DNA from 4 places in the Streptomyces sparsogenes subsp. cuspidosporus genome. Region 1 is predicted to be linked to each of the others. Evidence: riboswitches for the same ligand, from Rfam matches in the RefSeq annotation. Region 1 holds a riboswitch; each other region holds the start of a gene.
What was found. Region 1 has a riboswitch for cobalamin ahead of ABFY07_RS08725 (prenyltransferase/squalene oxidase repeat-containing protein). Riboswitches for the same ligand answer to the same signal wherever they lie in the genome.
Positions count from the first base shown of each region.

Region 1 (4,645 bases):
GTGAGCCAGGCCAAGGGGGTGCAGCCGCGCAGATCGTCGTCGTCGCGCACGACCACCTGGTTGCTGAACGGCCCGTGGAGCGGGGCGTCGCCGAATGTGTCGATCTCGTTCGACAGGGGGTCGAGGTCGAACCCGTCCACCGAGGAGAAGCCGACGGCGACAGTGGCGGGGGAGGCGGCGTACTTGCCGCTCGGGTTGATGGTGCGGGGGCAGGTGACGGCCACCGAGTTCACCGGGCGGTAGTACTCGTCGTCCCCCTTCGACCGGCCACAGGCCAGGCTGATCCGGTGGGGGGACAGGCGCCCGTCCTCGTCGGCCGAGAAGAACTGGTCGGAGCCCCGCAGGAACCACAGCGACCCGTCCGGGGCGAAGCCGGGGTGCCGGTCGGAGTGCTTCTCCGGGCTGTACCCCTTCTTCTCCGAAGCCTTGGTGATGTCCGTGAACTTCCCCGTGCCGAGGTCCAGCCACCCCACGTGCCACGGGGAGTCGCTGTCGTCCGTCTCCACCTCGACCGCGACGCGGCGGCCGTCCGGCGAGACCGGGCTGACCCCGGTCTCCCCCAGGCTCTCACCGGTCTCCCCCTCGTCCCCGCACAGGCTGGTCACGGTGGCCTCGTGGCCGCCCGTCTCCCGTGCTATCTCGGCCAGCCGAGGCAGCAGAGACTTCTCGGAGAACGCGGCGATCCGCCTGCTGAACGTGGCGTCGTACGCCGCCGCCTGCCACCCCTCGTCCTCGCCTCCGTCCCAGCAGATCACCGGCCCGGTGGCCGAGGCCACCCGGGAGAGGTTCTTCCGCACCGTGGCCGGCGTGTCCCCCGCCGAACCCGCCGCGCCCGCACCGGACTCCCGGCCACCGCCGCCCGAGACGCCGCCGCGCCCGGAGTCCTTGCCCGAGTCGCCGGACGCGCCGCACGCGGTCAGCCCTCCCACCGCCAGCACGGTCGCGGCGGCCGCCGCGATCCACCCGCGCGTACCGGACCCATACGTCTTGCCCACTCAGCTCTCCGCCTTCCCCCACGGCACGGCCGCGACAGCACCGATCCCTTGCCGGGGCAGCACAAGCGTGACTGCCCTTAGAAGCGAGAATAGTATTAACCATGCAACGCCTCTTCACGGCAAGTCGGCTGCCCCGTGGCCCCGCCCGCCGATGAAGGATCATTGAGGCGCACCCGACCAGCAGGAGGAGGCGACGGTGTCCGGCACCGACGGAGGCAAAGACGGCGGCAACGACGGCGGCGGGGGCGCGCGCGTGGCGGGGCTGACGCGGCGGGAGCGGCTGCGGGCGGAGCTGGAGCGGGATGCCAAGGCCGCCGCGCGCCGGATCACGGCCGCGGAGGGAGTCGAGGGCCTCACCGTCGCCGCCGTGGCGCGCAGCGTCGGGGTGACCTCACCCGCCCTCTACCGCTACTTCGACGGCAGGAACGGGCTGATCCTCGCCGTCTACGACGACGTCATGGCGGAGTTCATGCGGGTGGTCGGCGGGGCGGTGGAGCGCCAGGACCCCGACGACATCAGCGCCCGGCTGCACGCCGCCACCCGCTCCGTGCTGGACTGGTCGATGGCCAACCCGGCGGAGTTCAACCTGCTCATGGGGGCCGGTTATCCCCAGGCGGCCGCCGCGTCGGCGGAGGACATCCCGCAGGCCATCTCGCGCGAGCTGGGCGGGACGTTCGGGCAGCTCTTCACGCGGCTGTGGCGCGAGAAGGGTCTGGCGCACCCGTCCGACGAGGAGATCGATCCGGCCCTGGTGCCGCAGTTGCGGACCTACCGCGAGGTCGTCGGGCTGGATGTGCCCATCGGCGTGGTGTTCCTGATGCTCACCTGCTGGCGACAGATCTACGGCATGCTCTGCCTGGCCGTCTACCGCCACATGTCCTTCGCGCTCAACGACCCGGTGCCGCTGTTCGAGGACATGATGGACCGTCTCCTCGGCCTCCTCGGCCTCAGTCGCAGCCCCCGCCTGGTGCTCTGAGCAGCAGCGCGCCGGCCCCCGCGCGCACGGCGGCACGGTCGGCGAGCGGATCCGGCGGGCCGAGGCCCACACGGAGCGTACGGGCCCGTCCCGGAGGGGCCGGCCCAGCGGTCCCGACCGCCGTGGAAGGGCCCGGGTCGGCGCCGGATAAAGTATCCGTGAAAACTTCATCCGCGTCCGATCGGGGGAAGCCGGTGAGAATCCGGCGCTGACCCGCAACCGTGAGTACGGGCTGTGCGTGCCGCAGGGCGTACGAGCCGGAGCACCTGGTCGGGCGCACCGCAGGCTCCCGCCGTCGGCCCGTCCGGCGGCGGCACCGTCGAGGTATGCGGAGCTGAGCCCGGTGTCATCGCGTCGTACGTCCCTCGGCGTGCGGGGTGGACGGCCGTGCGCGGCCGCGTACCGCTGTCCGTCCACCGCCGAGATCACCGACCGAGAGGCACCGTCGCCATGAACGTACGCCGCAGCGCCACGGCTCTGGCCGCCCTGGCCGCCCTGTGCACGGCCGCCGCCCCCGCCGCGTTCGCCGACGCCTCCCCCTCCCCGAAGCCGTCCGGCCCGGCGCTGCCGAAGGGGCTGTACGGCACCAAGGACCCGCAGTTCGACGGGGTGTGGCGGCAGTCGCTCGCGCTGCTCGCCCAGGACGCCGTCGGGGTCACCCCGGCGAAGTCGGCCATCGACTGGCTGGCCGGCCAGCAGTGCGAGGACGGCGGCTTCGCCGGGTACCGGGCCGACCCGGCCAAGGCGTGCGACCCGAAGAAGGGCGAGTTCACCGACGCGACGGCGGCGGCCGTGCAGGCGCTGGCCGCGGTCGGCGGGCGTAGCTCGGCCGTCGAGAAGGGCGTCGCCTGGCTGAAGAAGCACCAGAACGACGACGGCGGGTGGGGCATGAACCCGGGCGGTCCGAGCGACGCCAACTCCACCTCCGCCGCCGTCGGCGCCTTCGCGGCCACGGGAACGGACCCGAAGGGGGTGAAGTCGGCCAAGGGCGGTAAGACCCCGTACGACCTGCTGCTCGGCCTCCAGTTGGGGTGTGACGCCAAGAAGGGCGAGCGCGGGGCGTTCGCGTACACGGCGGACAAGGGCGGGGCCGGGGCGGCGGCCAACGACCTGGCGACAGCGGCCGCCGCGCTGGCCACCCAGGGCAAGGGCTTCGTCTTCGAGCCCGCGGGCAAGGACGACGGCAAGGCGCCCGAGCCGCTGGACTGCGGCAAGGGCAAGGGCGACGGCAAGGGCGGGGGCGGCAGGCCGGCCGGGGTGGCGGAGGCCGGGCAGGCCGCCGCCGCGTATCTGGCGGACACCATGGCCGAGCACGGCCGCCACCTGCTGTCCTCGATGCCGGGCGCCAAGGACCAGCCGGACTTCGGCGGCACGGCGGACGCGATCATCGCGCTGGCCGCCGGGGAGCACAGCGCGACCGCCGCCAAGCCCCTGCAGTGGCTGCAGAGCGAGAAGAACGGCGCGCTGGCCTGGGCGAAGGGCGACCCGGGGGCGCTGGGCAAGCTGGTGCTCGCGGCGCACGCGGCGGGCGCGGATCCGCGCAGCTTCGGCGGCGTGGACCTCGTCCAGCGGCTGAACGCCACGGGTCCGAAGCCGGAGTCGGTGTCCGCGTCCGGGTCGCAGGCGGACTCCGGCAAGGACGCGGACGGGGAGAAGAAGGACGACGACAAGGGGGGTGTCGGTGGTGTCTGGTGGACGGTGGGCGTGTTCATGGTGGCGGGCATCGGCATCGGCTTCCTGCTGAGCGGCCGGAAGAAGCAGCAGCTCTGATGGGCCCGCGCGCCGCCTCCGCCCGCCTGACCTCCGCCCGCGTGACCTCCGCCCGCGCCGCCCTCGCCCGCGTCACTTCCGCCCGCACCGCCCTCGCCCGCGCCCGGGCCGCGCTCGTCTGCGCCGCCCTCGCCTGGGCCGCGCTCGCGCTCGGTGCCTCCCCCGCGCACGCCGAGGGCTATCGCTACTGGTCGTTCTGGCAGCGGGAGCGGGGCGCCGACGCCTGGACGTACGCCACGCAGGGCCCGGCCACGGCCCGGCCGGGCGACGGCGACACGGTCGGGTTCCGGTTCGCCGTGAGCGAGGACTCGCGGGACGCCGCCCGGCCGCGCGGCCCGGCCGACTTCAAGGCGATCTGCGCGGACACCCCCGCGAAGGACGGCGCCAAACGCGTCGCGGTGGTCCTGGACTTCGGCACGGCCGCCGACGCCCCCGACCACCGCACCCCGCCGAAGCCCCGTACGGAGTGCGCGCGGGTCGCCGAGGACGCGAGCGCCGCGGACGCGCTGGCGGCCGTCGCGAAGCCGCTGCGCTACAACTCCGCCGCCCTGCTGTGCGCCATCGCCGGCTACCCCGCCACGGGCTGCGGGGAGCAGGTCGACGCCACCAGCCACGGGGCAAGCGGCGGGGACGGAACCAGTGGCGGGGACGGCGGCCACGGCGGGGACACCGGAAACGGCGGCGGGGGCATCCCCTCGGCCGGGCTGATCGGCGGTCTGGCCGCCGTGGTCGCGCTGGGGGCCGCCGCCGTCTGGCAGGCGCGCCGCCACCAGCGGCGATGAGCGGCGCCGCCCGGCCCGCCGGACACCCGCTCACCGGGCGCCGAGCGGCGCGCTCCGGTGGCGCGCAGCGCTCCAAGGACGCCCTGTACTCCCGCGGCGCGCTGCACGCCGGGGCCTGGTGG
Region 1 covers NZ_BAAASD010000005.1:178,698-183,342, forward strand. The annotation lists gene ABFY07_RS08715 (TolB-like translocation protein) at 1-995, opposite strand, end outside; gene ABFY07_RS08720 (TetR/AcrR family transcriptional regulator) at 1,192-1,971, shown strand; cobalamin riboswitch at 2,133-2,260, shown strand; gene ABFY07_RS08725 (prenyltransferase/squalene oxidase repeat-containing protein) at 2,422-3,741, shown strand; gene ABFY07_RS08730 (SCO2322 family protein) at 3,741-4,523, shown strand; gene ABFY07_RS08735 (CbiQ family ECF transporter T component) at 4,520-4,645, shown strand, end outside.

Region 2 (4,645 bases), on a different contig from region 1:
GTCACCGTGACCGCCAGCACCGTCCGGGTCTATGTCGAGGCGCTGCGCAAGGGGAAGCGGTACCAGACCGGCACCGAGGACAACTACCGGATCCACGGGCTGCGGGGGAAGGACCGGCAGAACTTCTACGGCATCGCACAGAAGCTGTCCTTCGACAAGAAGGACTTCCAGGGCATCAAGGACGCCTATGAGTTCGATCCCGTCGCCGAGCGGTACGTCCCGGTCGACCCGATGCACGAGGCCCGCTGGTACCCGACCCTGACCACCCTCCAGGACGGCCGGGTGCTCTCGGTCTCCGGCCTGGACGAGATCGGCCAGGTCGTACCGGGGAAGAACGAGATCTACGACCCCCGGACCAACACCTGGAAGTACCTGCCCAAGCAGCGGTTCTTCCCCACCTACCCGGCGCTCTTCCTCACCGACGGCGGCCGGATCTTCTACACCGGCTCCAACGCCGGATACGGCCCCGACGACAAGGGCCGCACCCCCGGCGTCTGGGACCTGAAGACCAACGCGTTCAGGACCGTGCCCGGCATCAGCGACCCGGACGTCCTGGAGACCTCGATGTCCGTGCTGCTGCCCCCGGCCCAGGAGCAGCGCTACATGGTGCTCGGCGGCGGGGGCGTCGGCGAGGACCCCGAGTCCACCGCGAAGACCCGCGTCGTGGACCTGCACGAGGACCGGCCGCGCTTCCGCGACGGGCCGAAGCTGTACGCGAAGGTCCGCTACCCCAGCAGCGTCATCCTCCCCGACGACACCGTCCTGACCACCAACGGCTCGGGCGACTACCGGGGGCGCGGCGGCAGCAATGTGCTGCTGGCGGAGATCTACGACCCCAGGACCAACACCTCGCGCGGCGTGGCCGACCCGCTGGTGGGCCGCAACTACCACTCCGGGGCACTGCTGCTGCCCGACGGCCGGGTGATGACCTTCGGCTCCGACTCGCTGTTCAGCGACGACGCCAACACCAAGCCGGGCAGGTTCCAGCAGCAGATCGACCTGTACACCCCGCCGTACCTGTTCCGCGGCGCACGGCCCGCGCTGGCCGACGGCGCTCCCCGGACCCTCAGGCGCGGGGCGACGGCCACCTACCGGGCCCACAACGCCTCGGCGATCCAGCGGGTGCGGCTGATCCGCCCCGGCTCCTTCACGCATGTGACCAATGTCGAGCAGCGGTCCATCGCGGTGGACTTCATCACCAGCGGGGACAGCGTCGGCGTCAGGATCCCGGACGACCCGTCGCTGGTCCCGCCGGGGTGGTACATGCTCACGGTGGTGGACGACGAGGGGATCCCCTCCAAGGCGGTCTGGGTGAAGGTGCCCGCCTCCCGGGGCGCCGCCAAGCACTGACCGCGGCAGCCGGACACCCCGACAGCCCGGCTGTCGGGGTCATGCGGCGCTAGGGCCCGTCTTCAAAGGGGGCGTCCGGCCGCGAGCGGCGTCTGGTGCAGGGGGCACCTCCCAGCGGTAGCTGGGGGAGCATCGCAAGGCGGAGGATCGCCCTCGTACTGGGCGCTGCGGTCAATATGCCGCTACCGCGGCGTGGCGGGCGACTCCGACAACACAGCGAGGTGCCGCCCGCCGCGGCAGCGGCTGATGTCACTGCGGCGTCGTGAGCAGGGCGCCCCCTTTGAAGACGGGCCCTAGGTGGCGTTACGGGCGAGGTCGAGCGCGTACCGCGGCCACCACCGGCCGGCCTGGGGGCCGCCCTTGCAGGTGCCGTCCGACTCGCCCGGACGCTTGATCCACAGGTAGGCCGCGACCGCCGGATCGCCCGTGCGGACCGTCGGCGTCTCGCCCAGCGCCCGCCCCTTGGGGTTGCACCAGGCCTCCGGGTCCTCCTTGCCGGGCACCGGGCCCTTGCCGTTGCGGCTGGTGTCGATCACGAAGGGCTTGCCGCCGACCAGGGCGGAGAGCTTCTTGCCGTAGACCTTGTTGTCCCCGGTGGTCTGGTAGTTGGCGATGTTGAGCGCGAAGCCGTCGGCCTTCTTCAGCCCCGCGCGCCTGAGCGGCTCGGCCATCCGGCGCGGGTCCTTGATCCAGTGCGGATTCCCCGCGTCCAGGTAGACCTTGGTGCGGGGCAGGCCCTTGAGCTTGTCCACGGCCCCGGTCAGCAAGTCGTACCGCTCCTCGAGGAACCGCTTGGGCGTGCAGCCATCCACCGCGTGCGGCAGCGCGTCGGGCTCCAGGATCACCGTGGTGGCCCGGTCGCCGATGCCCCTGACCGCCTTGTCCAGCCAGGCGCGGTACGCGTCGCCGTCGGCGGCGCCGCCCTTGGAGTACTGCCCGCAGTCGCGGTGCGGGATGTTGTAGAAGACCAGCAGCGCGTCCCGCTCCTCCGCGGCGGCGGCCTCGGTGAACCCGCGCGCCTGGCCCTCCGGGTCGTCCACGCCCAGCCACTCGGCGACCGGCTGCTCGGCGATCCGCTGTATCAGCCGCGCCTCCTCGTCGTCCCCCTTCCTGCGGTACGCGGCGACCTGCCGGGCGGCGCTGCCGTCCGGGTTGACCCAGTACGGCATGACATTCCGGGGCCGCTGAGCGGGCCTGGCGGCGGCGATCGCCTCCTCCTCGCGGTCGGAGGACGACGAGCCGAAGCAGCCGGAGAGCGCCAGAAGCGACAGCAGCGCCCCCACCACGGCCCCGCCCCGGGCCGCCCCGCCGCGCACGGCCTCGCGCCGGCGGCCGGTGTGACTCCCGTACATCCACTCCCCCTTGGGTGCACGCTCCGGGGGCTCACCCCTCAAGCCCCGGGTAGGACAAGACCGGTCGAAACCCTCAAGACCGATGGAAACCATGCTTACACACCAGACCGACCCCGGTGCGGTTGTCCACAGCCCTTCGCGGGATTTCGCCCGGTTGACAGGCACTCATCCGACTGGGACTCTCCGATGCGACAAGTCCACATATCGAGGCGACGGCACACAGGAACCCGGTGCGACTCCGGGACGGTCCCGCCACTGTGACCGGAAGTCAGCGCGCGCGGGCGCGCCGCGCTTCCGGGAGTCAGGAACTGGCCCGTCGTCCTCCTTCCTGCGAGGGGCGTGGAAACCCCACAAGGAGGCAAGAGCGGATGTCCCTGCACACTGCGCGGCACACCGACCCCGCGGCCGTCTCGGCCGCCACCGTCCGCACCCGCGACTGGCTGATCGCGGCGGGCGCGGTCGTCCTGGCGCTCATCGCGCTGTACGCGGTCTTCATCGACAACGGCTCGCTGATCTCGGCGACCGGCGACTACCTGCACGAGTTCTCGCACGACGGCCGGCACCTCTTCGGTGCCCCCTGCCACTGACCGGGTCCGGCACCATGGCAGACGGCCACGTCCCCGTACTTCCCCTGCTCCGGCGCGGACTGGCGGCGGGCGGCCTCGCGGGCCTCGCCGCCGGGCTGTTCTCCCTGCTGCTGGCCGAGCCCCTGATGGACCGTGCCATCCGGCTGGAGGAGAAACGCCAGGAGGGCGAGCACTCGCACGCCGCCGCGGCCGCGGCGGTCAAGCACCACGAGGAGCTGTTCTCCCGCGGCACCCAGCACTTCGGTCTCGTCGTCACCACGGTGGTCGTCGGGCTGGCGCTCGGCGTCTTCTTCGCGGTCGCGCACGCGCTCGTCCACCGCCGCTCCGACGCCTCCGCCCGGCCCTGGCCCCGCGCGATCGCGCTCGCCGCGGCGGGCTTCGCCGGGCTCTCACTGCTGCCGGGCCTGCGCTATCCGGCCAACCCCCCGGGGGTCGGCGACGCGGGCACGGTCGGCGACCGCCAGCTGATGTGGGTCGCCGCGGTGGTGATCGGCGCCCTCGGCATGGTGCTCGCCTGGCAGGTGCACACCCGGCTGACGGCGGCGGGCCGCGCCCCCGCCGTCTGCCAGACGGCGGTCGCCGGGACCCTCGTCGCGGTGCTCCTCGCCCTGTTCGCCCTTCCCGACAACCCCGACCCGGTGCCCGTCGAGGGCACGCTGCTGTGGGACTTCCGGATGCTCTCGCTCGCCTCCCACGCCGTGCTGTGGGCGGCCCTGGGCGCCACGTTCGGCGCGCTCGGCCTGCGCGCGCTGCGCGAGCGCCGGGCGGCGGGGCACCGGCCGGACCCGGTCCCCAGCGCCGTGTGATCCCCCGGCCCTGAGGCGGGGTGGGCACGGCTCACCCCGCCTCAGGGCCCGGCCCGGTCAGATGCGCGGGGGAATGCGCGGGGAATGCGCGGGGGTCAGATGCGCCGGCTCCCGGTCAGATACGCCGACACGACCACCCGCGCGCCGCGCGGCCCGCCGCCCGCGACCAGCCGCAGCTCCGCCCGCCCCCGGGCCCGCGCCCCGTACACCCGCCGGGCGTCGAGACGCTCGGCGGTCACCAGCGCGACGTCCTCGACGGTGAACTCGGCGACCGTCCCGTCCGCCCGGAACACCCGCACCGCGTCCCCCCGCCTGACCCCGCCGAGGCGGCGAAGGACCCCGCCGTCGGCGGGCCCGACCAGCACCGACGCCCCCGAGGCACCCGGCCGCGCCCCGGCGCAGTGCCAGCCCCCGACCCCGTAGCGGCCCCTCTCCGCACCCGCGACCACCGGGGCCGCGAGCCCCACCGACTCGACGACCACGCCCCGCGGCCGCGCGGAGGGCAGGGCGGGCAGGGGGCGGTGGGCGCGCGGCAGCGGATGCGTCGGGG
Region 2 covers NZ_BAAASD010000044.1:41,242-45,886, reverse strand. The annotation lists gene glxA (radical copper oxidase GlxA) at 1-1,350, shown strand, start outside; gene ABFY07_RS35035 (glycoside hydrolase family 6 protein) at 1,644-2,702, opposite strand; cobalamin riboswitch at 2,879-3,033, shown strand; gene ABFY07_RS35030 (CbtB domain-containing protein) at 3,071-3,289, shown strand; gene ABFY07_RS35025 (CbtA family protein) at 3,304-4,095, shown strand; gene ABFY07_RS35020 (sortase domain-containing protein) at 4,191-4,645, opposite strand, start outside.
Region 2: linked by a shared signal. The riboswitch ahead of ABFY07_RS35030 (CbtB domain-containing protein) and the one ahead of ABFY07_RS08725 (prenyltransferase/squalene oxidase repeat-containing protein) in region 1 are both predicted to bind cobalamin.

Region 3 (4,645 bases), on a different contig from region 1:
GGCCGGTGGGCGGCCCGGCGAGCCGGGTGAACGAGGCCAGCGGCACCGAGGAGCAGCTGATCGAGGCGCTGGCGGGGGCCGAGGTGTGCGTGACGCAGATGGCGCCGTTCACCGCCGAGGTCTTCGCCGCCCGCCCCGAGCTGCGGATGGTCGCGGTCTCGCGCGGCGGCCCGGTCAACGTCGACCTGGCGGCGGCCACCCGCGCGGGCGTCGCCGTCAGCTTCGCGCCCGGCCGCAACGCCACCGCCGCCGCCGAGTTCGCCGTCGGCATGATGCTCGCCGCGATGCGCCGCATCCCGACCACGGACGCCGAGCTGCGCGCCGGCCGCTGGCGCGGGGACTTCTTCGCGTACGAGGAGAGCGGCATCGAGCTGGACGGCGCGACCGTCGGCCTGGTCGGCTACGGGGCGATCGGCCGGATCGTCGCCCGCGTGCTGCGCGCCTTCGGCGCCCACGTGCTGATCGCCGACCCGTACACCGACCCCGAGGCCGCCCGCGCGGACGGCGTCGAGCCGGTCGGCCTCGACGAACTCCTCACCCGCTCCTCCGTGGTGAGCCTGCACGCCCGCCTCACCCCCGAGACCAAGGGGCTGATCAACGCCGACCGACTCGCCCTGATGCGCCCCGGCGCGGTCCTGGTGAACACCGCGCGCGGCGGCCTGCTGGACTACGCCCCGCTGCCGGACGCGCTGCGCAGCGGCCGCCTGGGGGCCCTCGCCCTCGACGTGTACGACATCGAACCGCCGCCCGCCGACTGGCCGTTGCACTCCGCGCCCAATGTCGTCACCACCCCGCACCTCGCCGGCGCCACCCGGCAGACCGCCCACCGCGCGGCCACCATCACCGCCGCCGAGGTCGGCCGCTACGCGCGCGGCGAGAAGCTCGCGCACCCGGCGAACCAGCCGGCTCCCGGAGCTGGTGGCGCGGAGCGCAACCGAGCCGCTACAGTACGTGTCGCGCCATCAGGCGCCGGTCAGGGCTTGACCGTCACGAGGCCGTCACGGCGGCCAAGTGAGAAGCCCCCTCTCTCGGGAGGGAGCGGAGTCACGAGCATCGTCCTCGGAGTCGATGTTGGCACCTCCGTCACCAAGGCCGTGGCTTTCGGCCGGGACGGCAGGTCACTGGCGGCCGCGAGCCGCCGCAGCCGGCTCACCCGCCTGCCCGGCGGGCGGGTCGAGCAGGACCTGGAGGACGTGCTGCGCTCGGTCGCCGAGGTGGTCCGCGAGGTGACCGCCGCCCTGGCCGCGACGGGCCGTGCGGCCCCGGTCGCGCTCGCCCTCACCGGGCAGGGCGACGGGCTGTGGCTGCGCGACGCGGCGGGCCGCGCCGTGCGCCCGCCGATCTCCTGGATGGACGGGCGGGCGGGCGACACCGTGGCCCGCTGGGGCGAGGACGGCACGATCCGCGAGCTGTACCGGCTCACCGGCTCCGGGGTGTTCCCCGGCTGCCACGCGCCCCTGCTGCGTTGGCTGGCGGACCACGAACCGGAGGCGCTGGCGCGCGCCGAGGTCGCGGGCTACTGCGTGGACGCGGTGGCCCAGCGGCTCACCGGCGTGATCGGCGTGGACGCCTCGGACGCCTCCATGCCTTTCATGGACGTGACCACCCGCCAGTACGTCCCGAAGGCCCTGGAAGCGTGCGGAATCGCCGAACACGCCCGGCTGCTGCCGCCGCCCGCCGCGCCCGGCACTGTCCTGGCGCTGGACGAGGCGGGCGCGCAACTGCTCGGGCTGCCGGCCGGACTGCCCGTCACGGCGGGCCCGTACGACCTCCCGGCCTGCGCGATCGGCAGCGGGGTCGAGGAGGCCGGGGACGGCCTGCTGATCGTCGGCACGACCCTCGCCAGCCAGGTCCTCACCGACAGCGCCGTGATCGACCCGGCCGCCGACCCGGCGGGCATGTGGCTGTGCACGCCCGACCGGGACCGCTGGCTGCGCGGCATGCCCGCCATGGTGGGCACGGCGGCCCTGGAGTGGGTCCTGGAGTTCACCGGCGCCACCACCGCCGACCTGGACGCGCTGCTCGCCGGGAGCCCGCCGGGGGCGCGCGGGGTGACCGCCCTGCCCTTCCTCTCCGACGCGGGCGAGCGGGCCCCGTTCGTCGAACCGGCGGCCCGGGGCCGGCTGGACGGCCTGACCCTCGCCGCGACCCGCGCGGACGCCGTACGGGCCGCCTGCGAGGCCGTCGCGTACGCCGCCCGCCACTGCCTGGAGGCGGCGGGGCTGAGCGCGAGCCTCGCGGCCTGCGGAGGCGGCACCCGGTCCGCCGCCTGGACCCAGCTGTTCGCGGACGTCCTCGGGCGGCCCGTGCGCCTTCCCGACGAGCCCGAGGTGGGGGCGCGCGGCGCGGTCGCGGTCGCCTGGCGCGCTCTCGGTGACCCCGTGGACGCGGCACAATGGCGAGCCGATTCGCGTACTGTCGTACCGGACCCGGAGCGTGCCGAGACCTATGAGCGCGGCTACGCCGACTACCGGGCCCGGCTGGCCCGCGCCCTCACCGAGTGGCGGGCGACGACGCCCGCTTGAGGCACCCCCGGCACCGCGCCAGGCGGCCTCGCCAGGCGCCCGCGCCAGGCCCGCGCCGGGCCGCCAGACGGCCGCGCCACGGGCGTGCCGAGGCCGCCTGCAGAGCGCGCGTAGACCGCGCCAAGTCCGGCACTGAATAGCACATTCGTACGAAACACTCCACCTCACGACACAACATGTGGGGGCAGGTGCGCCCGCCACCACAAGATGTATGCTCATGCTCGCTGTCGCCGCAGGGGAATCCGGTGCGAATCCGGAACTGTCCCGCAACGGTGTACGCGTACGCTTTTGCGTACCCGCGAGTCCGAGGACCTGCCGACGGCCGTCTCATACGTCCGGGCCTCGCGGGTTGGGCCGGTGGACGCTGCGCGGTATGCCGTCCGCAGTTTCGGCATGCCCGTACGCGCCCATCGCGCCCCTTCCCGCCCGGCCCCAAGCCGAGCGAGGGAGAGCACTTCAGTGACCATCGCGCCCGCCGATCCGGTTTCAGAGGCAGCGGCTGCACAGGCAGCGGAGGACGCGCCCGGGACCGCCCTGCTGCGGACCCTGACCACGCTCACCGCCGACCTGCCCGCCACCGACCCCGGCAAGGTCGCGGCCGCCGCCCTGCGCGGCCGCCATCCCGGCTCGGACGAGGCGGAGTTGCGCACCCTCGCGACCGAGGCGGCGGCCGGCCTGATCGCCGAGGAGCCGGAGTACTCGAAGCTGGCCGCGCGGCTGCTCACCCTCGCCATCCGGGAGGAGGCGGCCGGGCAGGGAGCGGTCTCCTTCTCCGCCTCGGTGGCCGTGGGGCACCGCGAGGGCCTGATCGCGGACGGCACGGCCGAGTTCGTGACCACCCACGCCGCCCGCCTGGACACCCTGGTCGAGCAGGCGCTGGCCGACGGCGCCGACGACCGCTTCGGCTACTTCGGGCTGCGTACGCTCCACAGCCGCTACCTGCTCCGCCACCCCCTCACCCGCCAGGTGATCGAGACCCCGCAGCACTTCCTGCTGCGGGTGGCCTGCGGGCTCGCCGAGGACCACTCGACGCGCGCGGTGGACGACGTGGCCGAGCTGTACCGGCTCACCAGCACGCTGTCCTACCTGCCCAGCTCCCCCACTCTGTTCAACTCCGGCACCCGCCACCCGCAGATGTCGTCCTGCTACCTGCTGGACTCGCCGCTGGACGAGCTGGACTCGATCTACAACCGCTACCACCAGGTCGCGCGGCTCTCCAAGCACGCGGGCGGCATCGGCCTGTCGTACTCGCGCATCCGCGCCCGCGGTTCGCTGATCCGCGGCACCAACGGCCACTCCAACGGCATCGTGCCGTTCCTGCGCACCCTCGACGCCTCCGTCGCCGCCGTCAACCAGGGCGGCCGGCGCAAGGGCGCGGCCTGCGTCTACCTGGAGACCTGGCACGCGGACATCGAGGAGTTCCTGGAGCTGCGGGACAACACGGGCGAGGAGGCCCGCCGCACCCACAACCTCAACATCGCGCACTGGATCCCGGACGAGTTCATGCGCCGGGTGGAGGCCGACGCCGACTGGTCGCTGTTCTCGCCGGTCGACGCGCCCAAGCTGGTGGACCTGTGGGGCGAGGAGTTCGACGCCGCGTACCGGAAGGCCGAGGCGGAGGGCCTGGCCGTCAAGACCGTCCCGGCCCGCCAGCTCTACGCCCGGATGATGCGCACCCTGGCGCAGACCGGCAACGGCTGGATGACCTTCAAGGACGCCGCCAACCGCACCGCCAACCAGACCGCCGAGCCCGGCCGGGTCGTGCACTCCTCCAACCTGTGCACCGAGATCCTGGAGGTCACGGACGACGGTGAGACGGCCGTGTGCAACCTGGGCTCGGTCAACCTGGCCGCGCACCTGGGCGAGGACGGCCAAATGGACTGGGAGAAGCTGGACGCGACCGTCCGTACCGCCGTCACCTTCCTCGACCGCGTGGTGGACATCAACTTCTACCCGACCCAGGAGGCCGGGGCGTCGAACTCCCGCTGGCGGCCGGTGGGGCTCGGCCTGATGGGCCTCCAGGACGTCTTCTTCCGGCTGCGGCTGCCCTTCGACTCGCCCGAGGCCGAGCGGCTGTCCACCCAGATCTCCGAGCGCATCATGCTCGCGGCGTACGAGGC
Region 3 covers NZ_BAAASD010000021.1:99,094-103,738, forward strand. The annotation lists partial or broken gene ABFY07_RS23885 (2-hydroxyacid dehydrogenase) at 1-899, shown strand, start outside; gene ABFY07_RS23890 (FGGY family carbohydrate kinase) at 1,053-2,525, shown strand; cobalamin riboswitch at 2,737-2,859, shown strand; gene ABFY07_RS23895 (ribonucleoside-diphosphate reductase subunit alpha) at 2,985-4,645, shown strand, end outside.
Region 3: linked by a shared signal. The riboswitch ahead of ABFY07_RS23895 (ribonucleoside-diphosphate reductase subunit alpha) and the one ahead of ABFY07_RS08725 (prenyltransferase/squalene oxidase repeat-containing protein) in region 1 are both predicted to bind cobalamin.

Region 4 (4,645 bases), on a different contig from region 1:
CTCCACCCGCTCGCCGAGCGCCTCCCCGGCCGGCCGCGCCAGCGTCTTGTGCGCCGCGAAGCGGACCCGCACCGGCAGCAGCCCGAGCCCCTCGACCGTTCCGGCCCGCGACTCGACCTCGTCCTCGATGCGCTCGCCGAGCATCTGGAAGCCCCCGCAGATGCCCAGCACCGGGCGGCCCTCCGCCGCCCGCCGCGCGACCGCCTCGGCCAGCCCCCGCGTCCGCAGCCACTCCAGCGCCCGTACCGTCCCACGGGTGCCGGGCAGCACGACCAGGTCGGCGTCGGCCAGCTCCTCCGGGCGGTCCACGAACCGCACGACCACGCCGGGCTCGGCGGCCAGCGCGTCCACGTCCGTGAAGTTCGACATGAGCGGCACGGCGGCGACCGCCACCCGCAGGATGTCCGCGCCGTGCGGCGGCGCGACCACGCTCTCGCGCACCGCCCCGCGCAGCGACACCCGCAGTCCGTCCTCCTCGTCGATGCCGAGGCCGTGGGCGTACGGCAGCACGCCGAGGGTCGGGCGGCCGGTCAGGCCGCGCAGCATCTCCAGGCCCGGTTCGAGCAGGGTCACGTCGCCGCGGAACTTGTTCACCAGATAGCCCGCGACGAGCCGTTGGTCGGCCTCCGACAACAGCGCGGTCGTGCCGAAGAACGACGCGAAGACGCCGCCGCGGTCGATGTCCCCGACCACGACGACCGGCAGCCGGGCCGCCCGGGCCAGGCCCAGGTTGACGATGTCGGTGCGGCGCAGGTTGATCTCCGCGGGGCTTCCGGCGCCCTCGCAGATCACCGCGTCATGGGTGCGCCGCAGTTCGGCCAGGCACTCGGTGACGGTTCCGAGCAGCGCCTCCCGGCGCCCCGCGTGCAGCTTTTCCCCGGGGGACGCCCCCCCAGACCCCCCGAAGTATCCACGCGCGCTCAGCTCGCCCACCGGCTTGCCCAGCAGCACCACCTGGCTGCTGCGGTCGCTGCCCGGCTTGAGCAGCACGGGGTTCATCAGCGCGCTCGGCTCGACGCGGGCGGCCGCGGCCTGCATCGCCTGGGCGCGGCCGATCTCCGCCCCCTCGCGGGTGACGAAGGAGTTGAGCGACATGTTCTGCGCCTTGAAGGGCGCGACCTTGACGCCCTTACGGCTGAGCCACCGGCAGATCCCGGCCGTGACCACGCTCTTGCCCGCGTCCGAGGTCGTGCCCGCGACGAGCAGCCCGCCGCCCGGCCCGCTCCCGCCGCCCGTGCCATCCGTCCCGCTCATCCTCGATCCCTCCCCGCGGCCGAGGGCCGCGCCGTCGCCTGGCCGTACGCGCCGCCCGCGGCCCCGGGAGCCCCCAAGGACCGTGCCCGGTGAGCGAGCGCGCCATGTGGGGCGCGGGCGGCGCGTACGGGCACGCCGGGCCGCGCGGCCGTGAAGAGCCCCGTACGCGCGGCCGGGAAGAGCCCCGTACGGGCGGGCCGCAGCGCGCCGACGGCCAGCCGGGCCGCGACGGACACGCCGAGCGCCAGCGCTCCGACGCGCCGCGACAGCCGGACCGCGCGCTCGATGTCGACCGCTTCCACCGGCCGCCCGCCGGAGTTGAGCACCGGCCGGTGCTCGACGCGCCCGCCGTAGGCCAGGGTGCCACCGAGCCGTACGCCGAGCGCGCCCGCGAACGAGGCCTCCACCGGGCCCGCGTTGGGGCTCGGGTGGCGGTGGCCGTCCCGCCGCCAGGCGCGCCGGGCGCCGCGCGGATCCGGCCCGGCCAGGGCGGCGAGCACGGCGGTGAGCCGTGCGCCGGGCCAGCCGGCGAGGTCGTCGAGCCGGGCCGAGGCCCATCCGAAGCGCCGGTAGCGCGGCGACCGGTGACCCACCATCGCGTCCAGGGTGTTGACGGCACGGAAGCCCACCAGACCCGGCACCCCGGCCACGGCGCCCCACACCAGCGCGCCCACGACGGCGTCCGAGGTGTTCTCGGCGACCGATTCGACGACCGCGCGCGCGATCTGTTGCTCGTCGAGCGCCTGCGGGTCGCGCCCGCACAGGTGCGGCAGCCGCCGCCGGGCGGCGTCCAGGTCCCCGGCGGCCAGCGCGCCGCCGACGGCCCGCGCCTCCCGGCCCAGCGTGGTGCCGCCGAGCACGGCCCAGGTGGCGGCGGCGGTCAGCGCGGTGTGCGCGGCACGTGAGGGGCCAAGGGCGCGTACGACACGCGCCGTCAGGGCGGCACCCGCGGCCGCGCCGCCCGCGCACAGCGCGGTGTACAGGGCCCCGGCTCCGCGGTGGTCGCGCCACAGCAGCCGCTCGGCGGCCAGCGCGGCGGTCCCGAACGCGGCCACGGGGTGGCCGCGGCGCGGATCGCCCGTGGCGAGGTCGCCGAGGAAGCCGAGGGCGGCGCCGCACGCGTACGAGGCGTGGTCGGCACGCATCCTCAGCCCGCCGTCCCGCCCTGCCGCGTCCGGTCGTGGGGGAGGGGGAGGGGCCTCGTGGGAGGCGGCGGCATGGCGGTGCCGGGCATGGCGGTATGTCCTCACTCAGGGTCCGCGCCCTGGTTCGACGTGACCGGCGGTGAGAGTCTCCTGGCTCCCGGATCCGCGGTTCTCCCGGTCTTCCAGCCTCCGCGCGGGCGGCCGTGACTCGTAGGGCGATGGGAGAGCGCTCCCCGGTGACAGTGGCGGGACCGCGCCGGATTCTCACCGGCTTCCTCTCCTGCCGCCGTTTGGCTCCGGAAGTCCACCATGGGCCGCGAATGGCCGTCAACTCGCGAATGCCCCACCCTGCGTGAGTGTGCCGAGGCCCACACACCCCCCGACGCGACACCCCTTCCACGCCACGGCCGCCGGGCCGGACCACGCCGTGCGGCGCGGCCCGGCCCGGCGGCCGGTGGTGCTTCTCCGGATCAGGCCAGGGTCAGGTCAGGATCAGTCATCGATCAGACCGGTGTCAGGCGGGGATCAGGCCACGATCAGATTGATGCCGTACGCCACGGCCGCCGCGCACAGCGCGAAGCAGGCGTACGCGCCGAGACGCGCGGGCCCGAGGGCCGCGCCCGCCGTGGCCGAGGCGCCGGGGGTGGCGGAGGTGGCGCCCGGGCCCGCCTCCGCCGGCTGGGCCTTGCGGGAGGTGCCGAGGATGCCGAGGGTGAAGACGCCCACGAAGCCGACGGTCACCGCGAGACTGACGCCGAAGACCTGGCCGAGGGCCGCCCAGTCGATGCTCATCGCGTTACTTCCTTAGCTGGTACTGCCGGTGGCCGCGGACGCGCCTGCCGGGGTGGCGGAGGGGGTGGAGGAGACGGCGGCCACCGGCCCGGCGGGCGGCGGGGCCACGGCCTGGATGGCGGCCGTGACGACGCCCACCGGCTCGGCCGGCACGGTCTCGACCTCGTTGACGTTGGTGTGGTCCACGGGCTTGCGGCGCGAGGCCGCCCAGATCGCCGCGCAGGCGGCGACCGCGATCACGGCGACGGCGGTGACGCCCCAGTCGCCCTGGTCCGCGAGGAGCGCCGCGCCGCCCGCGACGAGACCGGCGGCGGGCAGCGTGAGCACCCAGGCGAGGACCATGCGGCCCGCGGTCGACCAGCGCACCACCCCGCCCTTGCGGCCGAGGCCCGCGCCCATCACGGAGCCGGAGCAGACCTGGGTGGTGGAGAGCGCGAAGCCGATGTGGGAGGAGGCGAGGATGACGGTCGCGGCGCCGGTCTGGGCGGCGAAGCCCTGCGGCGGCTGGATGTCGGTGATGCCCTTGCCCATGGTGCGGATGATCCGCCAGCCGCCCAGGTACGTGCCGAGGGCGATGGCCAGACCCGCGGAGACGATGACCCACAGCGGCGGGTCGGAGTCGGGGGCGATCGCGCCGCCGGTGATCAGTGCCAGGGTGATCACACCCATGGTCTTCTGGGCGTCATTGGTGCCGTGGGCGAGGGAGACCAGCGCGGCCGAGGCGATCTGCCCGGCGCGGTAGCCCTTCGCGGTCTCCTGGTCGTCGCGGCCGCGCGCCAGCCGGTAGGTGAGCCGGGTGGCGACCATCGCCGCGACACCGGCCACGATCGGCGCGGCCACGGCCGGGATCAGGACCTTCATGACGATCTTGTCGCTGTTGACCCCGTCCATGCCGACGGAGACCAGGGTGGCGCCGATGAGGCCGCCGAAGAGGGCGTGCGAGGAGCTGGAGGGCAGTCCGGCCAGCCAGGTCAGCAGATTCCAGAGGATGGCTCCGACCAGACCCGCGAAGATCACTTCGGGGCGGATCCCGGAGCCCTCGTCGATGATCCCCCCGGAGATCGTCTTGGCGACCTCCACCGAGAGGAACGCGCCGACGAGATTGAGGACCGCCGACATCGCCACGGCCGTCCGGGGACCGAGCGCTCCCGTGGAGATGGTGGTGGCCATGGCGTTGGCCGTGTCATGGAAGCCGTTCGTGAAGTCGAACACCAAGGCCGTGATGATCACGATCCCGATGAGAAGCGTGATGTGTTCCATCGAACTCCTTCGGGGGAGTGCGATCCCCGCACTTCGTGGCACGGAGCGCCACTGGGTCGCTACAGTTTGTGGTGCACCGCGAGGTGCCGGTCAGGGCTTGGCCGTCGTGTGGTCGCCGAGGTGACCGCACGAGAAGCCCCCTCCTGTGGGAGGGGGAGGAGTCACACACCCGGGCAATCCGTGCGACGGCCAAC
Region 4 covers NZ_BAAASD010000051.1:1,829-6,473, forward strand. The annotation lists gene ABFY07_RS36855 (cobyric acid synthase) at 1-1,254, opposite strand, end outside; partial or broken gene ABFY07_RS36860 (cobalamin biosynthesis protein) at 1,440-2,399, opposite strand; cobalamin riboswitch at 2,524-2,723, opposite strand; gene ABFY07_RS36865 (hypothetical protein) at 2,925-3,191, opposite strand; gene ABFY07_RS36870 (inorganic phosphate transporter) at 3,204-4,451, opposite strand.
Region 4: linked by a shared signal. The riboswitch ahead of ABFY07_RS36860 (cobalamin biosynthesis protein) and the one ahead of ABFY07_RS08725 (prenyltransferase/squalene oxidase repeat-containing protein) in region 1 are both predicted to bind cobalamin.